One region of the Vibrio mangrovi genome, then DNA from elsewhere that is predicted to be linked to it. Evidence: predicted binding sites of a transcription regulator. Region 1 holds the regulator's gene; each other region holds the start of a gene.
What was found. The regulator PurR, encoded in region 1, represses purine synthesis genes. The targets are predictions, from matches to a motif close to TNANGNAAACGTTTNCNTNA.
Positions count from the first base shown of each region.

Region 1 (7,648 bases):
TTCTGCTGCGGTGCTGGATGTCTTACCGAAACTGGGAATTCAGCCGGATATCATTCATGCCAATGACTGGCATACGGGATTTGTCCCTTTTCTGTTGAAAACCCGTTATGCCAATGATGCGTATTTCCAGCGTATGAAAAGTGTATTAACTATCCACAATGCGTTATTTAAAGGAATTTTCTCTTATGATGAATTGGAAATTATTCCTGAATTGCATTTAAGTGGTATGGAATCGCTGCAATATGGTCATGGATACGTGAGTATGCTGAGGGCAGGTATCGCCTATGCAGATAAAATTAATGCCGTTAGTCCGCATTATGCTTCTGAGCTGCTGACACCACTTGGTGCGCATGGACTGGTTGATGATTTTGTCCGCCGGGCCAAAGATTTGTTCGGAATTATTAACGGTTGTGATTATTCTGAATGGAATCCCCGGACTGACAGTTATATTCCCCGCAATTATACCGATGAAGCGGAGTCTCTAAAGGAAGGTAAGGCAACCTGTAAACACCAGTTACAGGATGAGCTGTTGCTTCCGGCCAGAGATGTCCCTATGTTTGGTATGGTATGTCGTCTGACGCATCAGAAAGGCTTTCACTATCTGCTTCCGATTTTAGAACGCTTCCTGCTCAATGATGTACAACTGGTGATTGTTGGTACCGGAGAGCCGGAGATCGCAAATCGTTTGCATCAGATTGCTGTTGCATCATCACAAAAATTTGCTTTTGTTGATGCTTACAGTAACCGTTTCGCCCATTTGGTTGAAGCCGGCGCTGATTTTTTCCTGATGCCTTCAGAATTTGAAGCATGTGGATTGAACCAGATTTATAGTATGGCATATGGTACATTGCCGATTGTCCGGGAAGTCGGTGGTCTGAAAGACACGGTTTTTGACTGTGATCGTTTTCCGGAGAAAGCGACAGGATTCGGCTTTTCAGAACCCAGTGCTGAGGCTTTACTGATCTGTATGCAACGTGCACTATTGTTTTGTCTTCAACATCCGGAGCAAATGCTGGCGGTACAGCAGCGGGCAATGCAGCAGGATTTCCGATGGGAAGACTCTGCTCAGCAATACCTAAGGATGTATGCTGCGGCATTAATGGGATTCTGAGTTGGTTTTCTTGTTCAGGATTGAATGCAGATAAAAATAAAGCACCGGAAACGGTGCTTTATTTTTAGGTTCGGCTATGGGGTTGTTTCTGTATACTTTTTGTTTCGGTATACGATAGCCAGTTTTACTTTGATTTAAATCTGTCCGGCTAACTCATCACGTCTTGCCTGAGGAATAACAGACCAGTGTTTACCTTCAATCGCGCCTTCCAGTGCCCATAGAAGCTCCAGAGGTGGTTGAGTTGAAGGATGAGAGCTCTGAATTGCTTTATATGCCCCAAGAGCCCCTCTCTGGTGAAGCTCTTCAACAGAATTGATTCCTGCTTTACGTAGCATACGCTCTGTTGCCAAACGAAGGTTAGGAAGATCTTTCAACCGTTGAGGCTTGGTCTCTACGTGAGAAGTTTTCTCATTTTTTGCATTCAGGTAAGCTTCTTTAGCAATACTGAGAATGGTGTTCAGGTCGTCCCAGTAGTCAGAAGGAAGTGCGAAATACTTGGTAACTACAGGAAAGCCACGTTTTGTGTACACATAAGGTTCGAAACCTCTTGCCTTAAATGTCTCAAGTGAGTAACTGTCTGCCCGTATATGTAGTTTGTCTTGTACGACAAGTGCGAACATAATGTCGTCAACAAAAATACCAAACCCGCCAAACATTGAGCGAGATTTGACACGTCCCAGCTGTTCGAAAAGCCGCATTGAATCTTTAAGAATTGGTTTGTCCATGCTTTACGTCTCGGTGTATTTAAACGAATACGCCACCAGAATCAGGTCCGAGAATTTAGCAAAATAATGCAGAAAGTATGTTAATAAGACGTCAAATCATTGACGAATATGAAATGCATTTTTGCCATCGGTAACCCCGCTACCTACCACTTATCGTGGTTTAGGCCGGAGGCTTTGCGTCCCACCTTTTCAGATGGTTTGCCCTGTGCGTGACACTTTTCCATTAAGGAGTTATCAAAAAATGTGGAATAGACATCATGACTACCTATTACACAATATGTGATTCTAGTCCAATTAATGGAGGTTATCAATAGAAAGAAAGTGGTTGGAGGAATGACTTTCCTCCAATGGGTGTAAATTATTTGTTAAATTTTATTTAAATCTTTAACTGTGTCACGTTCTACAATTTCAGGATGCATTTCAAACGTGCGGCGATCATGTTCTTTATTTTTGATGCGTTCCAATAGAATTTCAAAAGCATTTTTGCCAACCCTGCGTTTGGGTTGGTGAATAGTCGTCAATGGGGGAGAAAAGTATTCGGAGATTTCGATGTTGTCATAACCAATCACGGAAATATCCTCAGGAACTTTGATGCCTCTTTGCTGCAACCGGCTCATGAGCCCTAAGGCCATGGTGTCATTGAAACAGAATACGGCAGTTGGCTGTTCATCCATTGCAATGATCTTGTCGGCAGCCAGTACTGCCGTGTCACATTCAAAATTTCCTTCCAGTATCCAGTCTTCATTTGGTGTCAGATTAGCTTCTGCCATGGCTCTGCGAAAGCCCTGAATACGTTCCTGACAGGCTGCTTTGGATAGATGCCCACTCAGGCAGGCAATATGCCGGTGGCCTTTATCGAGGAGATAACGGGTTGCAAGGTATCCACCTTCTTCGGAGTTATCGATGATTTTATCTGCCTGTGAACTTTCTGGTCCCCAGTCCATGATGACTTTAGGAATATCATCATAGGCTTCCAGCATCTCCAGAAGTTCAGCGGTCAGGTCTGAACACATTACCAGCATACCATCGACACGCTTTTCGGCCAGCATCCGGATATAATCACGCTGCTTCTCGTATAATCCACCGGTATTACAGAGGATTAGAGTATAACCCTGACGATAGCAGTAACTTTCAACACCATCGATGACTTCAGAGAAAAAGGGGTTGGTTGACTGGGTCACGAGCATCCCGATTGTACGGGTTGAATTACATTTCAGGCTTCGGGCCACAGCACTGGGAGCGTAGTTCAGAGTTTTGACAGCTTCCATGACTTTTTCTTGAGTCGTTTCCGCCACAAATCTGGTTTTGTTAATAACATGTGAAACAGTTGTTGTTGAAACTCCCGCCAAGCGGGCAACGTCCTTTATCGTAGCCATAGGTATTGTCCTGTCGCCTATGCTGAAGGTCCAGCAATCCGGAGCAAATTACAATTGAAAGTTTGATTATGAAGATTTTATATCCTGCTCAGCCAATAATTTTCGTGAAAGTCGTATTCTGAGTTATTGGATATAAGAACAAAAACCGCCGGTTATAGCGGTTTTTGTCTGGTATTTATTGCGCTTTAGCGGCGAATTTTAGACTGCTGCTTGGGTAATAGCAATCGAAATGAGGAAATATGTCGTCTCATTCAGGATTAGAACACACAAATTCAGGCTCATGTGATGTCTGCTACATCTCACTCTGTGATGGCTCAGATACGGTGGCTTCCTGGCTGGCGACCCAGTTCTTCAGATAATGCCAGAATTGTCCCAGAGTTTCGTACCAGTACTTTTCCGTTTGTTCCAGATAAATGGCTTTGGGGGCATACTTTATCCAGGGTTGAGCTATATTTCTATAAGACAAAAAATTGGTCGGAGCCGGAATCGGATTCAGTCCTGCAGATCGAAACTCAAGCAGTGCACGATTCATATGACTTGCGGAGGTGACCAGCACTAATTTTCTCGGTCCGACAAAGCTTGCTGCCTGCTGGGCTTCTTCCCAGGTATCTTTGGCAGTTTCCAGTAGTACGATGTCCGATTTGGCCACACCGAGAGATAGAGCTACTTTCGCCAGCATTCGTGCGTGACTGAACCGGGTTCCGCCGGCATATCCGGAAAGAATAAGTCTGGAGCCAGGATACATTCGCATGATCCGTATTCCTTCGGTCAGGCGCATGAGTGCGGAACGGCTGAGCTGTGAGGTCGGAGGAAGCTGGTCATCGACCACATGACTACTGCCGAGAACCATAATGTAGTCAATGCTGCCTTCAACAGGCAGAAAAGCGGAGTACTGACGCTCCAGTGGGGCCAGCAGACGATCAGATACCGGCTGAAAGGAAGCCAGAAATAACATGGTGTAGGAGAAAAGAACAATCAGGCAGCCCGTTTTCCTTTTGGTTGAAAACATGATCATCATCAGGCCGATAAAACCGATGATTAGCAAGGCAGGAAGGGGCATCATGAATGCAGATATGATTTTTTTAAGCTCAAACATATAAGAAATAGTCCGAAAAAACAGCAATTGAGATTAAAAACAAATAATCCTCTTTATTCCTGCCATTCCTATGACAGAATAGCAGCACGATTAGTTATCATAACTCAAGCTACAGTGACTGAAGATCGCAATTTCGACGATATTGCCCACAAATTTGCAAAAAATATATATGGTTCTGACAAAGGTATGATCCGTCAGACAATTGTATGGGAAGATATCCAGAATATCTTAATGACATTTTCTCCGGAACAGTTCCCGTTATCGGTTCTGGATGCCGGTGGAGGACTGGCTCAGCTATCGCAGAGACTGGCTGCGATGGGACATCAGGTGACATTATGTGATCTTTCTTCTGAAATGTTGCAGTTGGCGCAGGCTGATATTGAAAAAAATGGTTTGCTTGCGCAGTATCGCTTTGTCCATGCTGCAGTGCAGGATATGCAACAACATATCACCGATCCAGTCGACTTTTTGATGTTTCATGCCGTGATGGAGTGGCTGGCCGAACCGAGAGTTGCGTTGGAAAAGTTACTTTCTCAGGTCCGGACGGGTGGTGTTGCATCAATCATGTTTTACAATCATCACGGATTAGTTCTGAAAAATGTCATATGCGGGAATATTCCCCATGTGTTGGATGGCATGCCATACCGTAAACGATTTAAGTTACAACCTCAAAAAGGCCTGAATCCGGAAGATGTCTATCAATGGATAGAAGCGTGTGGGTTCAGAATTGAGGGAAAAAGCGGTATTCGCTCATTCAGTGATTATATTGGTAATCGCCAGAATATGGGTGAATACAGCGAAGAAGATGTACTGGCGCTTGAAAGGCAGTTGTGCCGGCAAGAGCCTTATTTATCTCTGGGCCGCTATATTCATGTATGGGCCAGAAAAAAGTAAACAATGATGGAAACAATGATAGACGAATTGGCGCAACAAGCCGAGGTACAACCAATCGATGAATTGGTTGGGTGGGTCAGGCAGCATGACTTGTCTCTCAACCTGAATACCGAACGGCTCGCATTTTTGATTGCGGTTGCGGTGTTAAGCCGGGATCGGTTTGATGATGAACTTGGTGAAGGGGAATTGCATGATGCTTTTACGATCGTCACCCGTTTATTTGATGATACCGGAGAAGCTTCTGCTTTCCGGGCGAATAATGCGATCAATGATCTGGTTCAACAGCGGCTCATCCGTCGTTTTACCAGTGAAGTAACCGATGGTGCCAGTATTTACAGACTTTCACCGCTGGCTATTGGCATCACTGATTATTATTTACGCCACCGGGAGTTTTCCAAACTGAAACTGTCGATCCAGCTTTCGATTGTTGCCGATGAAATGGCGAAGGCGAAAGAAGCGGCGGAAAAAGGTGGTACGGCGGCACATTGGCAGAAGAATGTGTATGGCGTTCTGAAATACTCCGTGGGAGAAATTTTTGATCAGATCGATCTGAACCAGCGGGTGATGGACGAGCAGCAGCAAGAAATTAAAGAACAGATTGCCCAGTTATTGAACAAAGACTGGCGTGATGCGATCCAGAATTGCGAGTCTTTACTGTCAGAAACATCATCAACGCTAAAAGAGTTGCAGGATACACTTCAGGCTGCCGGTGATGAAATGCAGACTCAGATTCTTGATATTCAGGAATGCGTCTATGGTGAGTCTGAACTAGAGTTTATCGAAGAAACATTGTTTCAGTTGCAGATCAAACTGGACCGGATTATCAGTTGGGGACAGCAGGCTATTGATTTATGGATTGGCTATGATCGCCATGTCCATAAGTTTATCCGGACAGCAATTGATATGGACCAGAACAGAGCATTCAGTCAGCGCTTACGCCAATCAATGAATGACTATTCTGAGGCCCCCTGGTTTCTTACCTTCGCTGATGCAGACCGTTTCATGGACATGCGGGATGAAGCTCTGATTCTCCGGGACGATGAAGTGACCGGACAAATCCCCGCTGATGTTGAATATGAAGAATTTCAGCAGGTTAACGATGCACTGGCAGAACGCATAGGCGAGATGCTGAGTGTGCATAAAGCTCAGGGAGCTCCGATAGATCTGGGCATGGTCTTAAAGAATTACCTCACAGAACATCCAAGAACACACCATTTTGATTTAGCCAGAATTGTGGTCGATCAGGCCGTTCGTCTGGGATATTCGGCATCCGATTATCAGGCGGTTCAGCCAGACTGGCAGGCAATCAATGAGTTTGGTGCAAAGGTACAAGCAAATGTCATCGACAGATATGAATGAATATATGCCAGAGAAGCTGGTGAAAGCACTTTCTAATCCACTGTTCCCTGCGCTGGATAGTCAATTACGTGCCGGAAGGCATGTTTCCGGTGAGGATATGGATAATCACACGTTTTTGTCGGACTTTGAAACTGAGCTGGCCCAGTTCTACCAGCGCTATAATACTGAACTGGTTCGTGCTCCCGAGGGATTCTTTTATCTGAGACCACGTTCTACATCCCTGATTAACCGTAGCGTGCTTTCCGAACTGGATATGCTGGTCGGAAAGGTGCTTTGTTTTCTGTATCTCAGTCCCGAGCGCCTGGCACATGAAGGTATTTTTACTCATCAGGAACTGTATGAAGAGTTACTGACGCTGGTCGACGAGAAAAAACTGATGCGCCTGGTTACTTTCCGGGCGGGTGGTTCTGATCTGGATCGGGAAAAACTGTTTGAGAAGGTCAGAACCTCTCTGCGGAAATTACGCCGGATGGGAATGCTTGTCGTTCTGGGTGAGAGTGAAAAATTCCGGATTACAGAAGCGGTATTCCGCTTCGGGGCCGATGTTCGTCTCGGTGATGATATGCGGGAAGCGCAACTGAGGCTGATTCGTGACGGCGAAGCTGTGGTTCCCGGCCGGCAAGAGCTGGCTGTGGAAACGACGGAAGTCATTACTGATGAGGATGAGCAAGAAGATACCGCATCAGATGTATTAACAGGATTTGAAGGTGAAGCATGATTGAAAGAGGTAAGTATCAATCACTGACAATGATCAACTGGAACGGTTTTTTTGCCCGGACGTTTGATATTGATAATCTGGTAACAACGCTTTCGGGTGGTAACGGTGCCGGGAAATCAACGACGATGGCGGCCTTTATCACGGCACTGATTCCTGATCAAAGTCTGCTTCATTTCCGGAATACGACAGAAGCCGGAAGCTCCCAGTCTTCCAGAGATAAGGGTTTGCACGGGAAGCTTCAGCCGGGCACCTGTTATGCTGCTCTGGATGTGGTCAATTCCCGTAAACAGAGAATTCTGTTTGCCGTGAGATTACAACAGGTTGCCGGCCGGGATAAGAAAGTCGATATCAAACCGTTTCTGGTTCAGG
Region 1 covers NZ_AP024883.1:1,492,326-1,499,973, forward strand. Annotated here, with positions in the region: gene glgA (glycogen synthase GlgA) at 1-1,111, shown strand, start outside; gene OCU74_RS06775 (TfoX/Sxy family DNA transformation protein) at 1,246-1,836, opposite strand; cyclic di-GMP riboswitch class I at 1,963-2,049, opposite strand; gene purR (HTH-type transcriptional repressor PurR) at 2,202-3,212, opposite strand; gene elyC (envelope biogenesis factor ElyC) at 3,505-4,335, opposite strand; gene cmoM (tRNA uridine 5-oxyacetic acid(34) methyltransferase CmoM) at 4,423-5,202, shown strand; gene mukF (chromosome partition protein MukF) at 5,218-6,561, shown strand; gene mukE (chromosome partition protein MukE) at 6,539-7,279, shown strand; gene mukB (chromosome partition protein MukB) at 7,276-7,648, shown strand, end outside.

Region 2 (7,648 bases), 560 kb from region 1:
AACCATGATATTGGCTTTGAGTCCCATGAAGGCTTCAATAACACTTTCTGCTGCTTTACGGTTTTCTGCCAGAACAACCCCAATCCCCTGAGTTCCTTCAAGAAGCTTAATAACTACCGGTGCTCCGCCAACCATTTTCAGCAAGTCTTTTATATCATCCGGTTTACTGGCAAAGCCGGTAATTGGCATGCCGATTCCTTTTCTGGACAGTAACTGCATGGAGCGGAGTTTGTCTCTGGAACGGCTGATAGCAACAGATTCGTTTACCGGATAAACCCCCATCATTTCAAATTGACGCAAGACGGCAGTGCCATAGAAAGTCACCGATGCTCCAATTCTTGGAATGATGGCATCAAATCCTGATAGTTCTTCTCCTTTAAAGTGAATCTCCGGCTTTTCGGAGTTAATGTTCATGTAACAACGCAAGGCATCGATCACTTTGTACTCATGTCCCCGGATCTGGCATGCTTCAATGAGCCGCTGAGTTGAATAGAGAGAACTGTTTCTGGAAAGAATCCCTATTTTCATATGTTGTCACCGCCGGCAGAAAGTAAAAATGAAGCATCAGGATCGACAATAATTCTGGGACGCATTGCTGTTCTGCCCAATAGCATTCGGAATGCCATATTTTCACGATTCGTCAACGTAATGTCGATTGACCACTGCTCTGTCCCTAACTGAAGATCTGTACGGATAACATAGCGTTTTTCTTCATAACCACCAGAGTTTCTGACTATGCGTCTGTCAATGACAGGTGCTTCGCAAATAATGACCTCAGAATCATCTTTCTGCCGGGGATGAAGCCAGAAGCGAACCCACTGTAAGCCATCTTTAGTGAAGGCTTTTATCTTAAATGCGTGCAGACAGGATGTTTTTGCACCAGTATCGATTTTGGCATTGATGGATTTAATACCCAAAGCCGGAAGACTGAGAGTTTCTCTCCAGCCAACAATTATTTTTTCTTTCATCTTTGTGTTCTTCGATTAATGAAGGTGAATCGATAGGGGAGGCTCTGGGCAGTCGGCTTCTGCAATAGGATTTCCCCTCGGAAATCATAGTCCGAAGATATCGTGACATACAGAAGATTGCTCAAGTTTTAACCAGAATTGGCTTTGCCTGGAGGAACACTACCAGTAGTTTCGGGATTGAGCGAACAAAAAAATTGTCCGTCACGATAAATAATAATGATGATTATGGGGGGAATGGCTTATTAAGTACATGATCTGAATTTTCAGAGGGGCAAGGAGATGTGATTCGATGCAGTATTCTGAGTTTTAAGACAGTAGCGGAAGTGTTGTACTTCCGCTACTAGAGCTAGAGGTTAGTTTTTCTCAGGAATATGTTTCAGCATAACGATCATCTGTTCCCAGAACTGTTGCACTGTACTGATTTGTACTTTTTCGTCCGGAGAATGAGGGAATTTGATTGTCGGTCCGAACGATACCATATCCATATCCGGATAGGGTTGCTTGAATAATCCGCATTCGAGTCCGGCGTGAATGACCATAATGTTTGGTTTATATCCGTAGATCTTTTCATACTGCTCTCTGAATATCGCCATAATGACCGAATTAGTGTCTGGCTTCCAGCCCGGATAAGCATCATAGAAATCGACTTTGGCATTTGCCAGTTCTGCGATAGAGGTCAGGCTGCTTTCAACCTGCTGACGGCCAGAATCAATCAGAGAACGAATCAGGCTCAGGATCGAGACTCTCGAGTCTTCTGTTTCTACAACGCCCAAATTCAGTGATGTTTCAACAACCCCGGGGAAATCATCACTCATGCGGATCACGCCATTGGGACAAGCATTGAGAGTTGCGATAAAACGCTGCTGTGTCGATTGATCAAAGATTTGATGTTTTTCATGATCCAGCGTGATGTCATGGAGTTCAGTTACAATGTTGCCCTCGGTTTGCTCGAGTTCCCGGCAAATCGTATCCGTGAAGTGTTGAAAGGCTTCAGAAAGTTGAGAGGTATTCTCTTTCGGAAGAGATAAAGTGACCGAACCTTCCCGGGGGATTGCGTTTCGGAGTGTTCCTCCCTGAAAATCAATCAGATGAAGTGCGAGTGATTCAGCATTTTGTGCCAGGAACCGGGCTAGCAGCTTGTTTGCATTTCCTCTGCCCAGATGGATGTCACAGCCTGAATGCCCGCCTTTCAGGCCTTTCAGTTGTAGTTTCCGGACAACATGGTTTTCCGGTACTTCACTCCGTTGGATGTCAAAAGCCAGCAGACCGTTGATTCCCCCTGCGCATCCGACATAGACTTCTCCTTCCTGCTCAGAATCCGTATTGAGCAGGATTTCTCCCTCAAGGTAACCGGCTTCCAGGCCAAATGCTCCGGTCATTCCGGCTTCTTCATTAATGGTCAGCAGAACTTCTAATGGACCATGCTGGATATTGTCAGACGCCAGAACAGCAAGACAGGTTGCCATGCCGATGCCATTGTCTGCACCAAGGGTTGTTCCCTGAGCTGTGACCCACTCTCCGTCAATGTAAGGACGAATTGGATCATTCGCAAAGTCGTGCTCCGTCTCTTCATTTTTCTGTGGGACCATATCAAGATGAGCCTGTAGTACAACGCCCTTTCTGCTCTCCATTCCCGGCGTTGCCGGTTTTTTGATGAAGATATTTCCAGTTGGATCCCGCCGGACATCAAGTTGTTGAGACTGAGCCCAATCGATAATGTACCGGGCTAGCGCCTCTTCATGATATGAAGGGTGTGGGATAGAACATATTTTATCGAAAAAGCTCCAAACGAGATGTGGTGAAAGATTGCTAATTTCAGATTGGAATTCAGACACTGAAGACTCCTGTTCCCCGAAGTGATAAATAAGTTAAGCTTGATTGATGCGCAAGACGATGTGCACCAGTAGATAGAAGAAGAATATCACCCTCGTCATCATGGGGGTAGCATGTCCGTAGGTATTTTCACAAATAACATATTAAACAAGTTGAAATTAAATGTAGACATTTATGGAATAAAGTTTCAATTGATAAAGTTATTTTTGTAATTTAATTACCTAAAACTCAATTAAAAATGCTTTGTAATGGATTTTATTTGATTTTTGTCACATGTATATTGTAATAAATTTTCTTTATGGTATATTTTGAGCCGTTTGCAACGCTTCTGATTTGATCGATTTATGGAGCTGCCCGAATTTGGTATTTCCCCTGAGTGGATTGATGGGGGACATGAGGGAAGTTCTGTCAGGCCATGCTGATCTAATGGCCTTGTTGTTGAGTTAGATCGAAATAGGAACTTGCAGCTCGGACATTTTTTGTTCACCCCTAATTTATTATTGGAAGATTTTGACCCCTTTCCATCGCCACTTCATATGAAGTGGCGTTTTTTTATTTTTCGGTCTGTTATCCTTTTTGATGAGAAAGGATAGAAGGTGGTCTCCGGTTGCTCCTGCGGTGTAAGACCGAATATTTACAGGGTTTCATAAAGTTGACTATCAGGTCAGTTTTTATGTGAATTGAGCTAGAATTTGCCGGGTTTAGTCTCTATAATCGCCCCCCAATCGTTTACGCAACCGTTTACTTGAAATCTATACAGGATCCATCATGCTCGAGAAGCTATTTAAACTGAGTGAACATGGTACAACCATGCGAACAGAAGTCATTGCGGGAATTACGACTTTTCTGACCATGGCTTATATTATCTTTGTCAATCCGGCGATTTTATCCGATACGGGAATGGATCGTGGGGCAGTTTTTGTTGCAACATGTCTGGCTGCTGCCGTCGGATGTTTTATCATGGGCTTCATTGCAAACTATCCGATTGCTCTTGCTCCGGGAATGGGGCTGAACGCTTTCTTCACATATACTGTTGTTCTTGGTCTGGGTTACACCTGGCAGGTTGCTTTGGCTGCGGTATTTGCTTCCGGCGTGTTGTTTATTCTGCTGAGCCTGTTTAAAATACGGGAGTGGATTATTAACTCGATTCCTATGTCCTTAAGGACTGGAATCTCAGCTGGTATCGGGTTGTTCCTTGCTTTCATCGCGCTAAAGAATGCCGGCATCATTGTTGATAATCCGGCCACGCTTGTTTCACTTGGAAATATGACGTCACTTCAGTGTGTGCTGGGCGCTTTAGGTTTCTTTCTGACCATCGCCTTAGTTTACCGTAACGTCAGAGGTGGTGTGATGATCGCAATTCTGGTGATTAGTGCCATTGGTCTGATTTTGGGTGATGTTAAATGGGCCGGTAATCTGGTCTCTATGCCACCAAGTATTGCCCCGACATTTTTACAACTGGATTTTTCTGCATTACTGGATGTCGGCATGATCTCAGTGGTTTTTGCCTTTCTGTTTGTCGATCTGTTTGATACAGCCGGTACATTAGTTGGCGTTGCCCAGAAGGCTGATCTTATCGGTGAAGATGGCAAGATTCCTCGTTTGAACCGCGCACTGCTGGCTGATTCCTCGGCAACAGCAGTTGGTGCGTTGTTTGGTACATCAAATACAACTTCTTATATCGAGAGTGCGGCCGGTGTTGCTACTGGTGGACGTACCGGTCTGACGGCTGTCGTTGTCGGTGTTCTGTTCCTGTTCGCTCTGTTTTTTGCTCCTCTGGCCGGAATGATTCCTGCGTATGCAACCGCTGGTGCGCTTCTCTACGTTTCTATTCTGATGTTGTCCGGATTGGTCAGTATCGACTGGCGGGATTTGACGGAAGCAGCACCTGTCGTAGTGACTTGTTTGATGATGCCTCTCACATCTTCAATTGCAGAAGGTATCTCTTTAGGTTTTATCTCGTATGCTGTGATTAAACTGCTGAGTGGTCGGGCTCGTAATGTATCACTGAGCGTATGGGTGATGGCTGCGATTTTTGTTGTAAAATATATCGCAGGATAACGACTTTAGATTTTAGATAAAAATTTGGATAGAAAACAATGAGCAAAAAATTCCTGATTACATGGGATAACATGCAGATGTATTGCCGCCAGCTTGCTGAGCGCCAGATGCCCGCAGAGCAATGGAAGGGATTGATTGGTGTGAGTCGGGGCGGACTCGTTCCGGCAGCGATTCTTGCTCGTGAATTGGGTATCCGCTATGTGGATACCATCTGTATTTCCAGCTATGACCATGACCACCAGCGCGATATGAGTGTTCTTAAAGCACCGGAGCATGATGGTGAAGGTTATCTCATCATCGATGATTTGGTCGACAGTGGAGATACGGCACGTAAAATTCGTGAATTGTATCCGAAAGCCAAACTGGTAACAGTATGTGCCAAACCGGCAGGCAAAGACTTAGTCGACGAGTACGTCGTTGATGTGCCTCAGGATACATGGATTGAACAACCATGGGATACTGTACTATCTTATGTTGAGCCAGTTAATCGTAAGCTGAAATGAATCTTTTCGTATGAATTGATGTAAATTGATGTAAATTGAGAAAGTGGTCCTTTTATGGACCATTTTTTTTTGATTAATATACAGTGTTGCCCGAAATGGTCCCAAGTTATGCCTAAAACAAGAAACAATAGCCAAAATCTTTCTGAACGATTGTTTGCCAATCATAAGCAGGCGAAAGAAACTTCTGCTCTGACCCGGTATATGCCAAGTAGTCAGGCGTTTGTATCCCAGAAAATTGAAGGTGCCTGGTATCGGACGTTAAGAAGAATGCAGTGGGCATGGCAGGGAATCGATCCGGTCGATCAGGAAGAGATTCTGGCCCGAATCGCTTCTTCAGCCCATTCGAGAACGGTTGATGAATGGCTGGATACAGTGATGGGGTACCGGAGGGGCAACTGGGCTTACGAATGGAATAAGCTGGGAATGCGCTATCAGCAGGAATCCGGTCAGCTTCAGGGAGAAGATGCGGCAGATAAAATGTTTACGGCTTCTTTGTGTTTTAGTATTGCCGGATACCCACATTTAAAGAATGATAATCTTGCGATTCAAGCGCAGGCAATGGCCAATTCAGCTTATACGGAAGCGGCGAAACTTTCGCATTATGTTGTGAAGCAACTGGAATTTCCGTATCAAAACAAGAAAATAGTTGCACACCTGCATCTCTCTCATACGGAACATCCGCAACCCGTTGTGATGGTGACTGCGGGGTTGGATAGTCTGCAAACTGATATGTGGCGTTTGTTCCGGGACTATTTGGCACAAAGGGATATTGCGATGCTGACGGTTGATATGCCTTCGATTGGATTCAATTCTCAGTGGCCGTTGACCGAAGATACTTCAGCACTTCATCAGGCTGTTCTGAATCAGCTTTCCGGTTTGCCGTGGGTTGATCATCACCGGGTCGGACTTATCGGTTTCCGCTTCGGAGGTAACGCAATGATTCGCCTTTCATTTGTTGAATCCAGCAAAGTGAAAGCCTGCATCTCGCTGGGAGCGCCGGTACATGACATTCTGTCATCTCCTGAAAAATTAAAGCGGATGCCGAAAATGTATCTTGATGTTCTGGCTTCCCGGTTAGGAAAAAACGTGGTTGATATCGATAGTTTAGCGATGCAGTTACGGGCATGGTCACTCAAAGTTCAGGGATTTCTTGCCAACAGAAAAACAAAAACACCGATTCTGGCTCTGGGATTGGAAGGCGATCCGATCTCTCCTTATTCGGATAATCAACTGGTTGCGCTTTTTAGTTCCAGAGGAAGATCAAAAGAGATTAAGTCAAAGACATTATTCCATGGATATGAGCAAGCCCTCGATTTAGCGATCAATTGGCTTGAAGATGAACTGATTAAGTGACATTTAGTATGATTTTAGTTACAAAATATGTGCTTTGTTGAATATTTTGTTTGAAATGCAATTCTGTAAAAAAGGGAGTGCTGAGATGCCAGAATTGAGTAAGGAACCTACATATCATCGGCTAAATGCTGCATTTAAATTATTAGGTCCGTATCTGAGAGAAGATAAATATCAGAGTGGAACTTACCTGTTTGATTGCCTGGCTGTTTGTGTCAATGACAAAAAATCTCCGGAAGTCCGAGAATTTTGGGGGTGGTGGATGGAGCTGTCGCACCCGGGTGAGCAGTTATTTGAGGCGAAATATGCCATCGGTCGATTTGATTTGGCCGGAAACTGGGTGTCTGAAAATCCGCAGCCACAAGCTCTGGAAGAAGTACACCGAACTCAGAAAGCTTTTCATTCAAAGCTTGAAACACTACTGAAAGAACAATTTCAGTGTGAATTGACGACTTGTGATCCGCTTTTGGTCGACAAGTAATTCCTGTCCATTTTCTGATTCCGACAAAAAAGGTGCAGATTGCACCTTTTCTGCTTGTGAATTTGTCTTTTGATTGCTAAAAATAGTCTCTCATTTTCTACTTAGATCGTATTGATGATGACGACAGAGCAACCTGAAACAGAACAACAATCAAAAACAGTCATTATAAAGTTGGGAACCAGCGTCCTGACCGGCGGAACATTGGCTCTTGAACGGGCTCAGATGGTTGAGTTGGTCCGGCAATGTGCTGAACTCAGACGCCAGGGACATGCCGTTGTCCTGGTTTCTTCCGGAGCCATCGCTGCCGGAAGGGAGCATCTGGGCTACCCGGCACTACCGAATACGATTGCAAGTAAGCAGCTTCTGGCTGCTGTGGGGCAGAGTCAACTGATCCAGACTTGGGAATCTCTGTTTTCGATTTATGATCTCAAGATTGGCCAGATGTTACTGAC
Region 2 covers NZ_AP024883.1:930,430-938,077, forward strand. Annotated here, with positions in the region: gene rimK (30S ribosomal protein S6--L-glutamate ligase) at 1-528, opposite strand, end outside; gene OCU74_RS04125 (ATP-dependent zinc protease family protein) at 525-968, opposite strand; gene OCU74_RS04130 (aminoacyl-histidine dipeptidase) at 1,322-2,803, opposite strand; gene OCU74_RS04135 (NCS2 family permease) at 3,570-4,862, shown strand; gene gpt (xanthine phosphoribosyltransferase) at 4,901-5,365, shown strand; gene frsA (esterase FrsA) at 5,474-6,718, shown strand; gene crl (sigma factor-binding protein Crl) at 6,804-7,196, shown strand; gene proB (glutamate 5-kinase) at 7,311-7,648, shown strand, end outside.
Region 2: OCU74_RS04135 (NCS2 family permease) is a predicted target of PurR. The motif match lies at 3,531-3,550, and genes of this name have one in related genera.

Region 3 (7,648 bases), 1.1 Mb from region 1:
AGAGAATAACTTTTACACCAGAGTAATAATGAGCAATGGCAATATGGGATGGTGTCAGCGAATTCGTCGCGGTTGCTGAGACGGAAAGTTTTACCAAAGCGGCCCAGAAATTAACCACTTCGGTGGCGAATGTCAGCCGTCGGGTGGCGGCGCTGGAGGAACGGCTGGCGATTAAACTACTGTTACGTACGACCCGGAAGGTGTCGTTGACCGAAGCCGGACAGATTTACTATCAGCAATGTAAGCAGTTGATTGAAGGGCTGGAACACGCCGAACGGACCGTGACACAAATGCAGCAGGTACCGATTGGACGGTTGAAAGTCACCGCCCCGGTGACTTATGGGGAACAGAAAATCTCTCCGTTGCTGCATGATTTCTTACAGCAGTATCCAAAACTGGAGCTGGAACTGGTGCTGACTAATCAACAGTTGGATCTGATCGAAAATGGGGTCGATCTGGCGATTCGGCTGGGACAGCTGCATGATTCCAGCTTCGTGGCCAGAAAACTGCGTCCCAGATGCCTGCATGTCTGTGCTGCGCCAGAATATCTGGCTCAGTATGGAGAACCCTATACACTTTCTGAGTTATCCAAACATCAGTGTCTGGTTGGCACGAATGACCACTGGCGTTTCAAAGATCACCATCATGCCCGCTCTCTGGGAATCCGGGGGCGGATGCGGTGTAACAGTGGGGTTGTTCTGCTGGATGCAGCTTTGAGAGGGATGGGACTGGCTCAGTTACCGGACTACTACGTTGAGCCTTATCTTGCTTCTGGTCAATTGGTTGAAGTGCTGACCCGCTATCGGGATGACCGGGAAGGAGTCTGGGCGTTGTACCCTCAGAATCGGCATATCTCACCGAAAGTCCGTTTACTGGCTGACTATCTTTATGAGGCATTGGCTTTATGATGTATTAACTGACAAATAGTCCGAAGGATCTCTCGGAATTAATGAGCGGAACATCCTGAAAAGATTCGGGTATAATGATGTGAGTGGTGGTGTTCGGATAAATAGAGGATCCATGCAGACGCAAAATTTCTCTGCCGAAGATGAGCAGTTCATGCGCAGAGCGATGCAACTGGCACATCAGGCAGAGCTGGAAGGAGAAGTCCCGGTCGGAGCTGTGCTGGTCAGAGATGGTCAGATTATTGCTGAAGGATGGAATCGTTCGATTATTACCCATGATGCAACCGCGCATGCTGAAATTCAGGTGTTACGGAAAGCCGGACAGGTCGTGGAAAACTATCGGCTGGTAGACACGACACTATATGTAACTCTGGAGCCCTGTCCGATGTGTGCCGGGGCTTTATTACACAGTCGGGTCAGGCGTATTGTGTTTGGCGCACCGGATTTGAAAGCCGGTGCTGCTGGTACAGTCCTGAACCTGTTTGAAAGTGAAGCTGCCTATCATTACGCCCAGATTGAAAAGGGGTTGCTTGAGTCTGAGTGTCGTGAGCAGTTACAGCAGTTTTTCCGGCGTCGCAGACAGGAGATTAAAGAGGCGAAGCGTCAGCAGCAGACCGATGGTGGAAATCAGTCTGAAACGACCAGTGAATAGCTCGGTTGGAGAAAATTTGGGCAGATGGAAAGGGGAGAATTTTAGTCTCCTTCTTTTTTATGCTGGGAAGGAGACATCTGTGGTTATTTCAGAATTCCATTTCGGAACTCTATTCAGATGCATTTACTCATGCAGTCTGATGGGTAAACGCCCGGTGGCGGGCAAAAATTTTCTTTTTATTATTTGCGAGTTTACGTTTCCGGTGAATCGCTGCTGTGGTTCGCCATAGATGTTTTGACTTTGTACGTTTTCTCAGCATGGATTAACCTCCTTTCAAAAATACCAATGAATAGTCAGTACAATTTCCCCCTGACAGATAGACTTCAGAGGGCAGACGATTATCTTTTACAGTTGTATTATGACTGGAAGATGAACCCGACGAACGTCGGGCATACTCAATATGTAAGGGTTTCCATAAGAAAAATCAAGTCCTGAATGACGTTAATGCGTTGCTGCCGGTGCGGTTTCAGAGACTGTGGGTAAATCTTCACCAGATTCAATGTTCTGAGCGGAAGTATCTAACTCTGTATCGTCATCGGAATCGGCAATCATGGCCGGAATCACGGTCAGATCGTCGATACCAATACCGCTGTTATCTGCTGTACTTGTCGTATCAATATGGCCAATCATACTTTGATAGTAACGACGAATATTTTCTACATAAGCCAGCGCTTCGTCTCCCCGGGCGTAACCATAACGGGTCTGACTGAAATAGCGGCGTTTTCTCAGTAACGGCAAACGATCTTTAACATCTCCCCAGGCATCCGGATCTCCTCCCTGAACTCTGGTCAGATCGCGGGCATCCATCATATGTCCGTAACCCATATTGTAAGAGGCCAGCGCAAACCAGATTTTTTCATGATCGGGAATGGAATCCGGCACCCGGCTGATCATGCGCCGGAGATATTTGACGCCACCCTGAATGGATTGCTCCGGATTAAGCCGGTTGGTAATGCCGACAGATTTGGCAGTCGCCAGTGTCAGCATCATCATCCCGCGAACGCCGGTCGGGGATTTAGCTCTGGGGTTCCAGTGAGATTCCTGATATGACAGGGCAGCAATCAGGCGCCAGTCGAACTCTCCTGCATATTTCCGGAATAGTGGTGTCCATTTCGGGAGCCGGCTGTCTAATGCCCGGATAAACGCCCGGGTATCAACATAATCAAAAGTACCGACATGGCCGATATACTTTTCTTCGAGTGAGGCTATGGTGCCGGATTGTTTCTGATTACCGAAAAATTCAATCATCAGGGCATAAAGGCTTTCATCATCCGAGCGACGGATAAACCAGGAGATTGGCTGATCGTCCGTGATTTCAAATGCGGTTGCTAAATCCGGGTAGATTCGCTGGGCCAGAGAAACTTCCACAGAGTCGGCGATGGTAAACATCAATTCACCCTGAGAAACTTTTCTGAGCAAATCGTGAACATCTGAATCCGGCTCTATCTGATACAAAAAGTCCGGATATTTTCTTTTGAGCCGGACAAGTGTCTGCTCAAAGTGAGAATCATCAACAACGTTTAAAACCTGTACTTGTGGTGCAAGTCCCGATAAGTCTTTCTGTTTCTGGATCAACTGCTGCATGTTGCGGGGATGCCATTGTCCCTGCCGATAGACAACCTGCTGGCTGACATAATAGTAAGCTGGTCCGGGCCGGAAAGACTGTACTCGCTGGGCGGTTTGGATCTGACCTGCTGCAACAATATCGACTTCACCCTTTTTCAGTGCCGGAAACAGAGATGAAACCCGGTAGACCGGCCTCATTTCCAGCTTGACGCCCAATTCATTGGCAAACTCCCGGGCCAGTTCATAATCCATCCCTGAAGGGCCTTCCGGACCGATAAAATAGGAGAGCTGATTATTGACTGTACCGACGCGCAAAACCCCCCGTTCCCGGATCTGGTCTAGTTCGCTTTTAGGTTTTGAGTCAATCTGGCAACCGCTGAGCAGTGCTGTTATGGACGTTAAAGCAAGGATTATCAGGGTTTGACGTTGGAATATCCGGATCATGTACAGCTTATCTCTTCTCTTCATGTTGCTTTTATATCAAAGCACCGCTGAATCGCAACTTTTTGATGCGTGAAATGGTAAACTGTACAGTCAGAAATGATCCAGAGGCGAGAGATTTCAAAATTCATGAAAAAAATGACGCAAACGGTTGCGTTTGGTGTTACATCACAAAAATAATTCATTTATAATGCGCCCGCACAACAGAGGTAAAATTGGTATAAATTAAAGCGGTTTTAGTTTAATTGTTTGAATTTATTCCAATATTACCTTAATTAACAGCAACAGAGACCTAAGCACATGAGAATTTTCCGTGGCTCCCCAGCGCTTTCTGAATTTCGGGTGAACAAACTCCTTGAACGATGCCGTGAGCAAAGTTTACCAGTGACCGGCATTTACGCAGAATTTATGCACTTTGCTGACCTGACCGCCGATTTGGATCATCAGGAAGTCGAGAAGCTAGAAAAACTGCTGACCTATGGCCCGACAATTGAAGAGCATCAGCCGGAAGGTTTGTTGTTGCTGGTTACTCCGCGTCCGGGAACCATTTCACCATGGTCATCGAAATCGACCGATATCGCACACAATTGCGGTCTGGAAAAAGTGAAACGCCTTGAGCGGGGAACTGCCTACTATATTGAATCTTCTGTGGCACTGACGGATGCTCAGCACGCGGTATTGCAGGGATTACTCCATGACCGGATGATGGAAAGTGTCTTTGCTGATGTTGAATCAGTCGCTCAACTGTTTCAGAGTGCAACTCCGGCACCGATGACTGCCGTTGATGTACTTGCCGGTGGCCGTAAAGCACTGGAAGAGGCAAATGTATCTCTGGGGCTGGCTCTGGCCGAAGATGAGATTGATTATCTGGTTGAGAATTTCACCCGACTAGGCCGTAATCCGAACGATATTGAGCTGATGATGTTTGCACAGGCGAACTCTGAGCACTGTCGTCACAAGATTTTCAACGCTGACTGGACAATTGATGGTGTTCAACAGGAAAAATCCCTGTTTAAGATGATCAAGAACACCTATGAAACTACACCGGATTATGTTTTGTCGGCCTATAAAGACAATGCCGCAGTTATGACCGGTTCTCCAGTCGGCCGCTTCTTCCCGGATCCGAAAACGCGCCAGTACAACTATCACACCGAGAATGCACATATCCTGATGAAGGTGGAAACCCACAACCACCCGACTGCGATTTCTCCATGGCCGGGCGCTTCAACTGGTAGTGGCGGTGAAATTCGTGATGAAGGCGCTACCGGGATTGGCGGTAAGCCAAAAGCAGGTCTGGTTGGATTCACGGTTTCTAACCTGCGTATTCCTCATTTCGAGCAACCCTGGGAAACCGACTTCGGTAAGCCGGGACGTATTGTGAATGCGCTGGATATTATGATTGAAGGGCCTCTGGGTGGTGCTGCATTTAACAACGAATTTGGTCGTCCGAATCTGTTGGGGTATTTCCGTACCTACGAAGAGAAAGTGACTTCTCATGCCGGTGAAGAAATCCGTGGTTATCATAAACCGATTATGATTGCCGGCGGGATGGGGAATATTCGCGAAGAGCACATTCAGAAGAAAGAAATTCCGGTAGGTGCGAGCCTGATTGTTCTGGGTGGTCCGGCAATGAATATCGGCCTGGGCGGCGGCGCTGCTTCTTCTATGGCCTCCGGTCAGTCTGCCGAAGATCTGGATTTTGCATCTGTACAGCGTGAAAACCCTGAAATGGAACGCCGTTGTCAGGAAGTGATTGACCGTTGCTGGCAACTGGGAGAAGACAACCCGATTGCGTTTATCCATGATGTCGGTGCCGGTGGTATTTCGAATGCTCTGCCTGAACTGGTTAACGATGGTGAACGTGGCGGTAAATTCCAGCTGCGGGATGTTCCGAACGATGAACCGGGAATGAGTCCGCTGGAGATCTGGTGTAATGAATCTCAGGAGCGTTATGTTCTGGCTGTCGCGCCTGAGCATATGGAAGCTTTTGATGCGATTTGCCGCCGTGAACGAGCCCCTTATGCTGTTGTCGGTGTGGCAACCGAAGAACGTCATCTGACGTTGGAAGATTCCCATTTCGACAATACCCCAATCGATATGCCGATGGACATTCTGTTGGGTAAACCGCCGAAGATGCATCGTGAAGCCACGACACTGAAAGCACAGAGTCCGGCACTGGATCGCAGTGGTATTGAGTTAAACGAAGCTGTTGATCGGGTGCTTCGTTTGCCAGCCGTAGCTGAAAAAACCTTCCTGATTACCATCGGGGATCGCTCCGTAACCGGTATGGTTGCCCGCGACCAGATGGTTGGTCCATGGCAGATTCCTGTTGCTAACTGTGCCGTGACTACGGCTAGTTTCGACACCTATTGTGGTGAAGCGATGTCGATGGGCGAGCGTACTCCGGTGGCTCTGCTTGATTTTGCAGCATCAGCCCGTCTGGCTGTTGCTGAGTCTCTGACTAATATTGCAGCAACAGATATCGGAGACCTGAAACACATTAAACTGTCAGCCAACTGGATGTCTCCGGCAGGTCACCCGGGCGAAGATGCCGGGTTGTATGAAGCGGTTAAAGCGGTCGGTGAAGAGTTGTGTCCTGCGCTGGGGCTGACAATTCCGGTTGGTAAAGACTCAATGTCGATGAAAACCAAGTGGAATGAGGAAAACGGTGAGCAGAAAGAAGTGACTTCTCCGTTGTCGCTGATTATTACCGCATTTGCCCGGGTTGATGATGTTCGCAAGACTGTGACGCCGCAATTGCGCACGGACTTGGGCGACACTCGTCTGATTGCGATTGATTTGGGGAATGGAAAGAACCGTCTTGGTGCAACCGCACTGGCTCAGGTCTACAAACAGTTGGGTGATCAACCGGCTGATGTCGATGACGCTGCGCAACTGAAAGGCTTTTTTGAAGCGATTCAGACATTGGTTCGTACCAACAAATTGTTGGCTTACCATGATAAAGGAGACGGTGGTCTGTTTGTCACACTGGCTGAAATGGCTTTTGCCGGCCACTGTGGTGTGAATGTTGATATTGCCGCTTTGGGCAGTGATTCGTTGGCCGCACTTTTCAACGAAGAACTGGGTGCAGTGGTTCAGGTTCGCGAGCAGGATGTGGATGCTGTACTTGAAACTCTTGCTGGGCAAGGTCTGCAAGCTTGTTCTCATGTGATTGGTTCTGTAGAAGCTTCCGATCGCTTTGTTGTGACTCATAATGAAGAAATATTGCTGGCGCGTTCCCGGACAGAATTACGGACAATCTGGGCAGAAACAACCTATCAGATGCAGGCACTGCGTGATAACCCTGCGTGTGCTCAGCAAGAGTTTGAAGCGAAGAAGAACGATGCTGATCCGGGGCTGAATGTTAGTCTGAGCTATGATATTCATGAAGATGTTGCAGCGCCGTTTATCAGTACTGGTGTCAGACCTAAAATGGCGGTTCTGCGTGAGCAGGGCGTGAACTCTCATGTTGAGATGGCTGCTGCCTTTGACCGCGCTGGTTTTGAGTCTATCGATATTCACATGAGCGATATTCTGTCCGGCAATGTTGCATTAGATCAGTATCAGGGTCTGGTTGCCTGTGGCGGTTTCTCTTACGGAGATGTTCTGGGTGCCGGAGAAGGTTGGGCAAAATCAATTCTGTTTAATGCTCAGGCAAGAGATATGTTTGCAGGTTTCTTCAATCGTCAGGATACTTTTGCTCTCGGGGTTTGTAACGGATGTCAGATGTTGTCTAACCTGAGAGAGCTGATCCCGGGTGCAGATTTGTGGCCGCGTTTTGTCCGGAACGAATCGGAGCGTTTCGAAGCCCGTTTCAGTCTGGTTGAAGTTCAGCCGTCGGATTCGGTCTTCTTTAATGGCATGGCTGGTTCACGCATGCCGATTGCCGTTTCTCATGGTGAAGGGCGGGTTGAAGTTCGTGATGCAGCTCATCTGGAAGCGCTTGAGAAATCCGGAACGGTTGCGATTCGTTATGTGGATAATCTGGGGCAGCCAACGCAACAGTATCCAAACAACCCGAATGGTTCACCAAATGCAATTACCGGTCTGACAACCACTGACGGACGTGTCACGATTATGATGC
Region 3 covers NZ_AP024883.1:2,584,789-2,592,436, reverse strand. Annotated here, with positions in the region: gene OCU74_RS11550 (LysR family transcriptional regulator) at 36-908, shown strand; gene tadA (tRNA adenosine(34) deaminase TadA) at 1,021-1,557, shown strand; gene OCU74_RS11540 (hypothetical protein) at 1,685-1,816, opposite strand; gene mltF (membrane-bound lytic murein transglycosylase MltF) at 1,999-3,567, opposite strand; gene purL (phosphoribosylformylglycinamidine synthase) at 3,865-7,648, shown strand, end outside.
Region 3: purL (phosphoribosylformylglycinamidine synthase) is a predicted target of PurR. The motif match lies at 3,704-3,723, and genes of this name have one in related genera.

Region 4 (7,648 bases), 550 kb from region 1:
GGTAATTCCGACTTTCAGACCGGAAGTGTTGGAGAGGTAGACATAGTGGTCGGTCATACAATGTGACAACGCCCATTCCGGTTCCCGACAGGTGCCCTGATCATAGTGACAGGTTTCCGGTTTCATAATGCACATATCACAGCTGGCGAGCTTCTGCATGCAGACATAACAGTGTCCCTGAGCGTAGCTCTTTTTGGTCCGTTTCCCACAGGAACAACAATAAATATGACCTGTATGTGTCAGAGATATTGAATGACCGATTAAGGGATTCAGGGCGATCTCTGTTTCTCCGATGGGAAGGGTATATGTGGCTTGTGGACTGATGGTTGCGCGTAGTTTGCTGAGCGTTCCTTTGGTGACTGAAGACATGACAATGCTCTTTTTATATTGATTTTGTATATTGTTCAGGGAAAGGCTGAAGTCTGTATTATCACAGTAAACCAATCCGCTTCGGGATGTTTCTCTGGCGGTATGGTAACAGAATTTTGCTTTGGCTGGTTGGTTTTACTCGATCACATGACTATTTTGTTCTCCGGACGGATCATTTTCGCTCCCAGGCTGTATATCGGAAGTTTCGTCGGAAAAAATAGGTTCTTTAGGGCCAAGAAATTTGGGTTTGGCATCGAAGATAAACAGATCAAGCATAGCTCTGGCCCGGGCAAAGAATTCTCTGACTCTTATCTTCATATCTGTGCCGTGAGTTGGTCCCGGAACGGCGAAACAGGCTGCATCAATATTGTGATAATTGGCAATGAACAGAGCTCGCTCGCAATGAAACCGTTGGGTAATAATCAGGAAGTGATTGGTATCAAAAATTTTTCTGGCCCGGATAATGGAGTCCAGTGTTCTGAATCCGGCATAGTCCAAAGCGATATCCTGCTCGGGAATTCCGGCTTTCAGGAGATCTCGTTTCATTGTCCATGGCTCATTATAAGAACGATGAGCATTATCTCCGCTGAGTAGGAAATGTTTGACTTTCCCCGAACGATAAAGCTGAATCGCAGCTTCGATCCGGTGGGAATAGTATTCATTGAGTATCCGGCCCAGATATTTGCTGGTTCCCAAGACGACTGCAACCTGATAGTGACCAATGTCTTCTGCACTACTCAGAATTTGGTTTTGTGTTTTCCAACTGACCCAGCGATCGATAGCGTACAGAGATGCTGCCAGTATGAGCAGTGCCATAGTCAGCCCTCTGATGATCTGAAAGCAAAAACGAAATATTTTGCTGATACAAGATTTATTGAAGCAATACTTGCTGAAACAAGAGTAGATAGCCGTACCTTTTACTTAAGTTATATTTGTTGGTTTTTCTGTGCCCAGAGACCGATACCGACAAAACTGATAATCACAACGACAAACATGGTGCCTCGTTCTAAATGGCTGAGTGTCCGGGCTAGGTCAGGGCTTAGTTTGACGATGATAAATCCATAGCCAAATGCATTGAGTAATATAAAGGTAAATGTGCGAATGACAAAGTGCTGATTGCGCAGTAACCGGCGTAACAACGCATTAATTTCACCACCCAGCATAACCAACAGGCATGCGATCAGAGCAATTGAGATCTCTCCCAGATAAGGGGCAAGATACTGTCCGGCGGGATTAAAAAAGTGCAACATTGTGTTGATATCCTTTCAAATAAAAAGCCTCTGTCAAAGAGGCTTATCTGTTAATTTTTATCCGGTATTGCCGGTTTTAGAATGCGACCCGCTTATAGCGGCGATAGACCGGTTGCCAGAAATTACGTTCGATCGACTGCTCAAGTGCTTCGTCAGTAATTTTATCCGCTACACCTTGTTCAATGGCTTTTTTTGCGACGGCAAGTGCAATTTTCTTCGACACTGAATGAATAGCTTCCAGTGGCGGCAGCAGAGACCCGTGACCGTTGATGGCCAGTGGAGAACACTCAGCCAGTGCACGGCTGGACTCCATCAGCATTTCACTGGTGACTCGTTTTGCATTTGCAGCCAGAACGCCAAGACCAATCCCCGGGAAGATGTAACTGTTGTTACACTGGACTATCGGGTAGAGTTTGTCTTCAAACATGACCGGATCAAACGGACTACCGGTTGCAACCAGCGCGTCTCCATTGGTCCATGCTATCAGGTCGCTTGGCAGAGCTTCAACCCGGCTGGTTGGGTTCGACAGTGGGAAGATGATCGGACGCGGGCAGTGCTGGTGCATTTCACGGACGATCTCTTCGCTGAACAGACCCGGTGCACCGGAAACGCCAATCATGACGGTTGGTTTTGCTTCTCTGACCACATCATGGAGTGAGAAACCTGTACTTTCTGATACCCAGTTTTTGGTATTGCTTTTCTTCTGAACAAGACGTTGCTGGAAGTCCAGCAGATTTGGCATACCTTCCTGTAATAATCCCCAACGGTCGACCATATAGACCTGAGAACGGGCCTGCTGATCAGAAATTCCCTCTGAGACCATTTGGGCAATAATTGCTTCGGCAATACCACACCCGGCAGAACCAGCACCGAGGAAGGTAATCCGTTGTTCTGAAAGCTTACTGCCTGCGGCTTTACAGGCTGCCAGCAAAGAGCCGACGGTTACTGCTGCGGTTCCCTGAATATCATCATTAAAGCAGCAAATCCGATCTTTGTAACGTTCAAGCAATGGCATTGCATTTTTCTGAGCGAAGTCTTCAAACTGAACCAGTGCATCCGGCCAGCGGCGTTGTATCGCCTGAATGAATTCTTCAACAAATGCATCGTATTCTGCGCCGGTGATCCGTGGATGACGCCATCCCATATACATTGGGTCCGCCAGACGTTGAGGGTTGTTCGTACCCACGTCTAATACGATCGGTAATGTATAAGCAGGGCTAATCCCGCCACATGCAGTGTAGAGGGCGAGTTTTCCGATCGGGATGCCCATGCCACCGATTCCCTGATCTCCCAGACCGAGAATACGCTCGCCGTCAGTTACAACGATGACTTTGACATGATGGTTTGATGCGTTGTTCAGGATATCGTCAATTTGGTTACGGTTTGGGTAGGAGATAAACAAACCACGTCCGCGGCGATAAATATTGGAAAAGTTTTCACATGCAGCACCGACAGTCGGTGTATAGATAATGGGCATCATTTCAGAAATATGATTCTGAACCAGCCGGTAGAATAGGGTCTCGTTTGTATCTTGTATGTTGCGAAGATAGATGTGCTTATCCATGTCACTTTCGAAACTACAATATTGCTGATACGCACGGACGACTTGTTCCTGAATGGTTTCCGTTGCTTCAGGAAGCAGACCGGCAAGGTTAAACGAGCTCCTTTCTTCTGCTGAAAAAGCTGCACCTTTGTTGAGTAGTGGTGTACTGAGAAGCATAGAGCCCGCGTGAGAGATGTATAAAGGGCGTTTGTCGTTGTTCATTGTGTGCCTATGTATGTAGGATGATGAAGGGAACCGGAGCAAATTTTACGGATACTCCTGTCAGTTGTAAATAGAGGCAATTTGACGGTTACCGCATTCTCGAAGGTCAATAACGGAATTTTTTGAAGCTGATTTACCGATATGTGGTTTTAACTGAATGGACTTAAGTTTATTTGTTAAACGAAATATGAATTATTCACATAAATAAGGTAAATATTTGTTCAATATTTGTTATTACTCTGAGTCTGATAGAGCGATAGAGAGGGGATTTTCGGTCATAAAAGACCATTTTTTTATATTATGTTGCTATAACCGGAATGTAAGACAATAGTGTGCATATGTTGTTTTCACTTTCGTGGGGGACGAAATGGATCAACCAACCCGAGTCAGCGGTGTATTTGACTACACGGCGTTTCTGGATGTCTCATGTCATAAGAAATGGACTTTGTTTGAAGCCTTTTTTCATATAGAGCATTCCCCTCATGATGAATCGTCAGAAACGATGTGTCAGAGATTGGCACCGGATGAACGTTTGTGGAAGAAAGCACTGCAAAATTTGTCACTGGGGCGCAGTGATGAAGAAAATCTGATGATATTATCAAAGCTGGCAAAAGCTGAAGGGATTGATGTTCTAAAAGTGATGATGCCTTATCCGCTGGATTACCAACAGCTAGAGGCTATTGAATCGATCGGTTGCCATACGATACAGGTTACTCAGGAAGATGAGCTTCTGATTGAATGGTGAATCGCCGCTCTTTGCTACTGGCGGTTAGAACATTTCTGTAATAACCGCCTTAAAGTCAGGTGATTATGAGTTCTGAATCAGGCCATATTCCCGGTCAAGGATATCCATGATTTCCTGTTTCGGGTTCTGACTGAGGTGCACTGGCTGACCGGTAATTTTCTCGGCAATTCCAGTGTAAGTTTCAGAAATATCCTGTAAGGCTTTCAGAGGCAAAGCATTGTCTCTGGCTAATGCTTCCCGTTCTGGCATCCGTTCTTTATTCAGCAGAATATCCGGGTCAGGGAAGTAATTGAGCAGAAACTGGCGGAAACCTTCTTTGGAGTTTTCAACAATATTTCCTGCGGCATATTGTTGTGCATCCCAGATTCTGGATGAATCAGGTGTGCCGACTTCATCCATGTAAATCAGCTTCTCTTTGCCCTGAGCATCGGTGACATAGCCAAATTCGAATTTAGTATCGACAAAGATCTGACCAATATCAGCCAGAGCCTGACTGATCACATCAAATCCTTCTTTGAGTAATTTCTCATATAAACCGATATCTTCCGGGGCACTGAAGTTAAATGCGGTATAGTTGTCTTCAATATTCTGCCGGCTGATATTGACGTCATCAGCTTCAGGTACACCGGGAATTCCTTTCAGTATTCCTTTCGTTGATGGTGTGATCAGCAGTTCTGGAAGTTGTTTGTCTTTTTTCAGACCTTCGGGAAGCTGAATACCGCAAAATTCCCGTTCACCTTTTTCATAGGCTCGCCACATCGACCCAGTAATATAACTACGGCAGATGGCTTCAATTTTTACCGGTCTGGCCTTCTGAACGATCCAGACAAAGGGATGAGGAATATCGAGAATATGGCTGTCTGCCAGACCATGCTGACGGAACAGTCTGAACCAGTGATTGGAAATTGCGTTGAGTGCAGCACCTTTCCCCGGTACACCTCCGACACCACCTTCAGCATGCCAGATACAGTCGAATGCGGATATCCGGTCGCTGATTACCATAATTGCCAGAGGGGCATCTGCTGCGACATTGTAACCCTTTTCCTGAATCAGGCGACGGCTGTCTTCTTCGGTTAACCAGTAAACGGAACGAACTTTTCCACTGTGAACAGGTTTGCTGGTACGAATGGGGAGGTCGTCATTGACGGCGAGAATTTGATCTGCGAGGCTCATTCAGACATTCCTATCTAAAAATAATCGGTTCAACTGACAGATATACCCGCTTGCCAGAAACACATTGACAGATACTACGGGATATCAGATTTCTGAGCGCATCATACCAGAACTATTTTTCACTGCCAGAGAAAAAGCAAACGTTTGCTTTTAGGGTGGATAATTTTTCGGAAACCCATAAAAGATCCCCTCAGGGGGAAGAGGGGGAATTGATAGAGCAATGCTCGTATTTTATGCAATATTGTGAGTTTCAGTGGTAGTCACGACTGGGATCTGCAATGAAAAAAACTTCACAATGATTCTGCCTGCCCAGTTGCGTCAGCAATGTTTGTTCTTGTTCAGTGAGTCGCTGAGAAGCCACTATTGCACTGGCATTTCCTGACAGAATTGCTTTGCGAATTACGTGGTATTCATCCATGGTACGGGAAGATCTGAGTTGTACAACTTTATGGCCCGGAATTTTATGTGAGACAAGCGACCTCAAATCCGGACGGTGAGACTCAGAAGTGACCAGAATCCACTGTTGTTGTTGGGACAGTAGTGCCAGACGATCATAAAGAGACGTTTTCATTGCATACTGTTGTGCAGCGTTGTCACCGGAGTAGTGATGAATCCCTGATGAGTAGATGAAATCGTTCGCTAAACGCATAATACTGTCCTCTTATACGTACTGTTTATATATACAGTATTTTATGTTCAGGTACTGATCAAGCAAAAATTGTCGTTATTTTGTACTTTTCTGTTATATGGATCCCATTGTTAAATATTTTTTGTTCGCTGATGCGAACATAAGTCAGAAAACGGATTAGAAAATATGTGGATCAGACGATGAAGAAAAGCACGTGAAAGCAGGCTTTGCTATGACACTAAGCCTTGAGTCATGAGGAAAATAATTGGTGAAATACCGGCTGGAGAAGATTTGGAAATGATGCAACGCGAGTGATTCAGAGCTGGATTTCCAGCCGTTGTCGGGCATTACGTCTTTCCTGCTCGGCTTTTTCGCCGATATTATAAAGCCGGACATCAAGCGTTGCGAATGCATGACATTCCTGACAGGAGTGATGGGTTTTTCCATCCAGATAATGATGCGGTGTCAGCAGGGCTGAGCGCTTGCACCAGTCGCATATGCCTTCTGTTGTGCACAGGGGATTGATAGTGATTGCTTCTAACATACCGTCCTCCGGTTTTGTCATCAAGTTACCGGAGCGATGATGAAGCTGAATAATGACATATTGGTTGATGTTATATGAACTCTATGTGTCACTCGTTGGTTTTGGTGAGAATATGGTATTCAGAAATTATTCTGGCCTGGCCTGATTACTATGTGATAGCAGTAGTTTCAGTGCCTGATTCAGACGTTTCATTTCCTCTTCACTTCCTTTCATATCTGGATGATAGATTTTACTCAGTTGCTTATAACGCAGTTTGATCTGCCTGATATCAGGTATTTCGGTAGCAGAGAAGCCGAACAGGGCACAGGCCAAATCAATGCCTTGTGTCTGAACTGGCTGAGGCTGGGCTTTTGTCTGTTGCAGACGTTTGAGCTCCTGAAACAGCACAGATAGCTGTTGTTTCTGTTTACGGATAGTTTGTTCCTGCTGTTTGATCTTCTGTTGTTGTCCTGGAGTTGTTCCGGGCTGAAAAGTGAGTGGTTCCGGAGGTGATGAAGGCTGGGGAGTCGATAAACTTTCCATTTCCCGGAGTTGTTTTCTGAGTCTCAGACAGGTTGAACCTGTCAGGAGGAAAGCGAGAGCCAGTATCAGAATACCACCGCTCAGTACATATTCGATCTGAGAAAAAACATCTTCACTGGAATTTCTATTTGCCTGAATCTCGTCTGGCTGATCTGTTTGCGCCTGTTCGAGAGCTTTTCTCTGGGAAATTTCTCTGGCTCTGCGGCGGTTGAATTGCTGTTCGAGTAACAGGCTATAGCGTTGTTCTGCCTGTGGGTTGGTCGCTGAAGCAATTCTGTACCAGAGCAGAGCCTGCTCTTCACCCGGCAGGTCAGTGACTTTTTCGTAGAGTTGTCCCAGTTTAAACTGGGCTGCAGTATCACCGAGCGTGGCCTGACGGGTCAGCCAGTAGATGGCTTGTGTTGTGTCCGGTGTAACACCATTCGTACCGTTCAGATAAGCGTCTGCAACTACAGAGAGTGCTTTAGTATGACCATTTTCTGCGGCTTGCTCCATCCAGTAAAAGGATTGTTTGGGATCGGACTTAACGTCCTGACCCTGCTGATAACGCAAGGCAAGTTCGTATTGCGCGTTTTTATCGCGTTGAATGGCTTGTTTCCGTAGGGTGTTGATGTCGGCTGCATGAGCAGAGGTGAGGATAAACAGCAGACAT
Region 4 covers NZ_AP024883.1:2,040,155-2,047,802, reverse strand. Annotated here, with positions in the region: gene OCU74_RS09175 (DUF2797 domain-containing protein) at 1-369, opposite strand, end outside; gene OCU74_RS09170 (SanA/YdcF family protein) at 505-1,185, opposite strand; gene OCU74_RS09165 (DUF3392 domain-containing protein) at 1,296-1,619, opposite strand; gene OCU74_RS09160 (NAD-dependent malic enzyme) at 1,696-3,384, opposite strand; gene OCU74_RS09155 (hypothetical protein) at 3,752-4,129, shown strand; gene OCU74_RS09150 (phosphoribosylaminoimidazolesuccinocarboxamide synthase) at 4,193-5,302, opposite strand; gene OCU74_RS09145 (SulA-like leucine-rich domain-containing protein) at 5,553-5,951, opposite strand; gene OCU74_RS09140 (hypothetical protein) at 6,247-6,474, opposite strand; gene OCU74_RS09135 (J domain-containing protein) at 6,601-7,648, opposite strand, start outside.
Region 4: OCU74_RS09150 (phosphoribosylaminoimidazolesuccinocarboxamide synthase) is a predicted target of PurR. The motif match lies at 5,435-5,454, and genes of this name have one in related genera.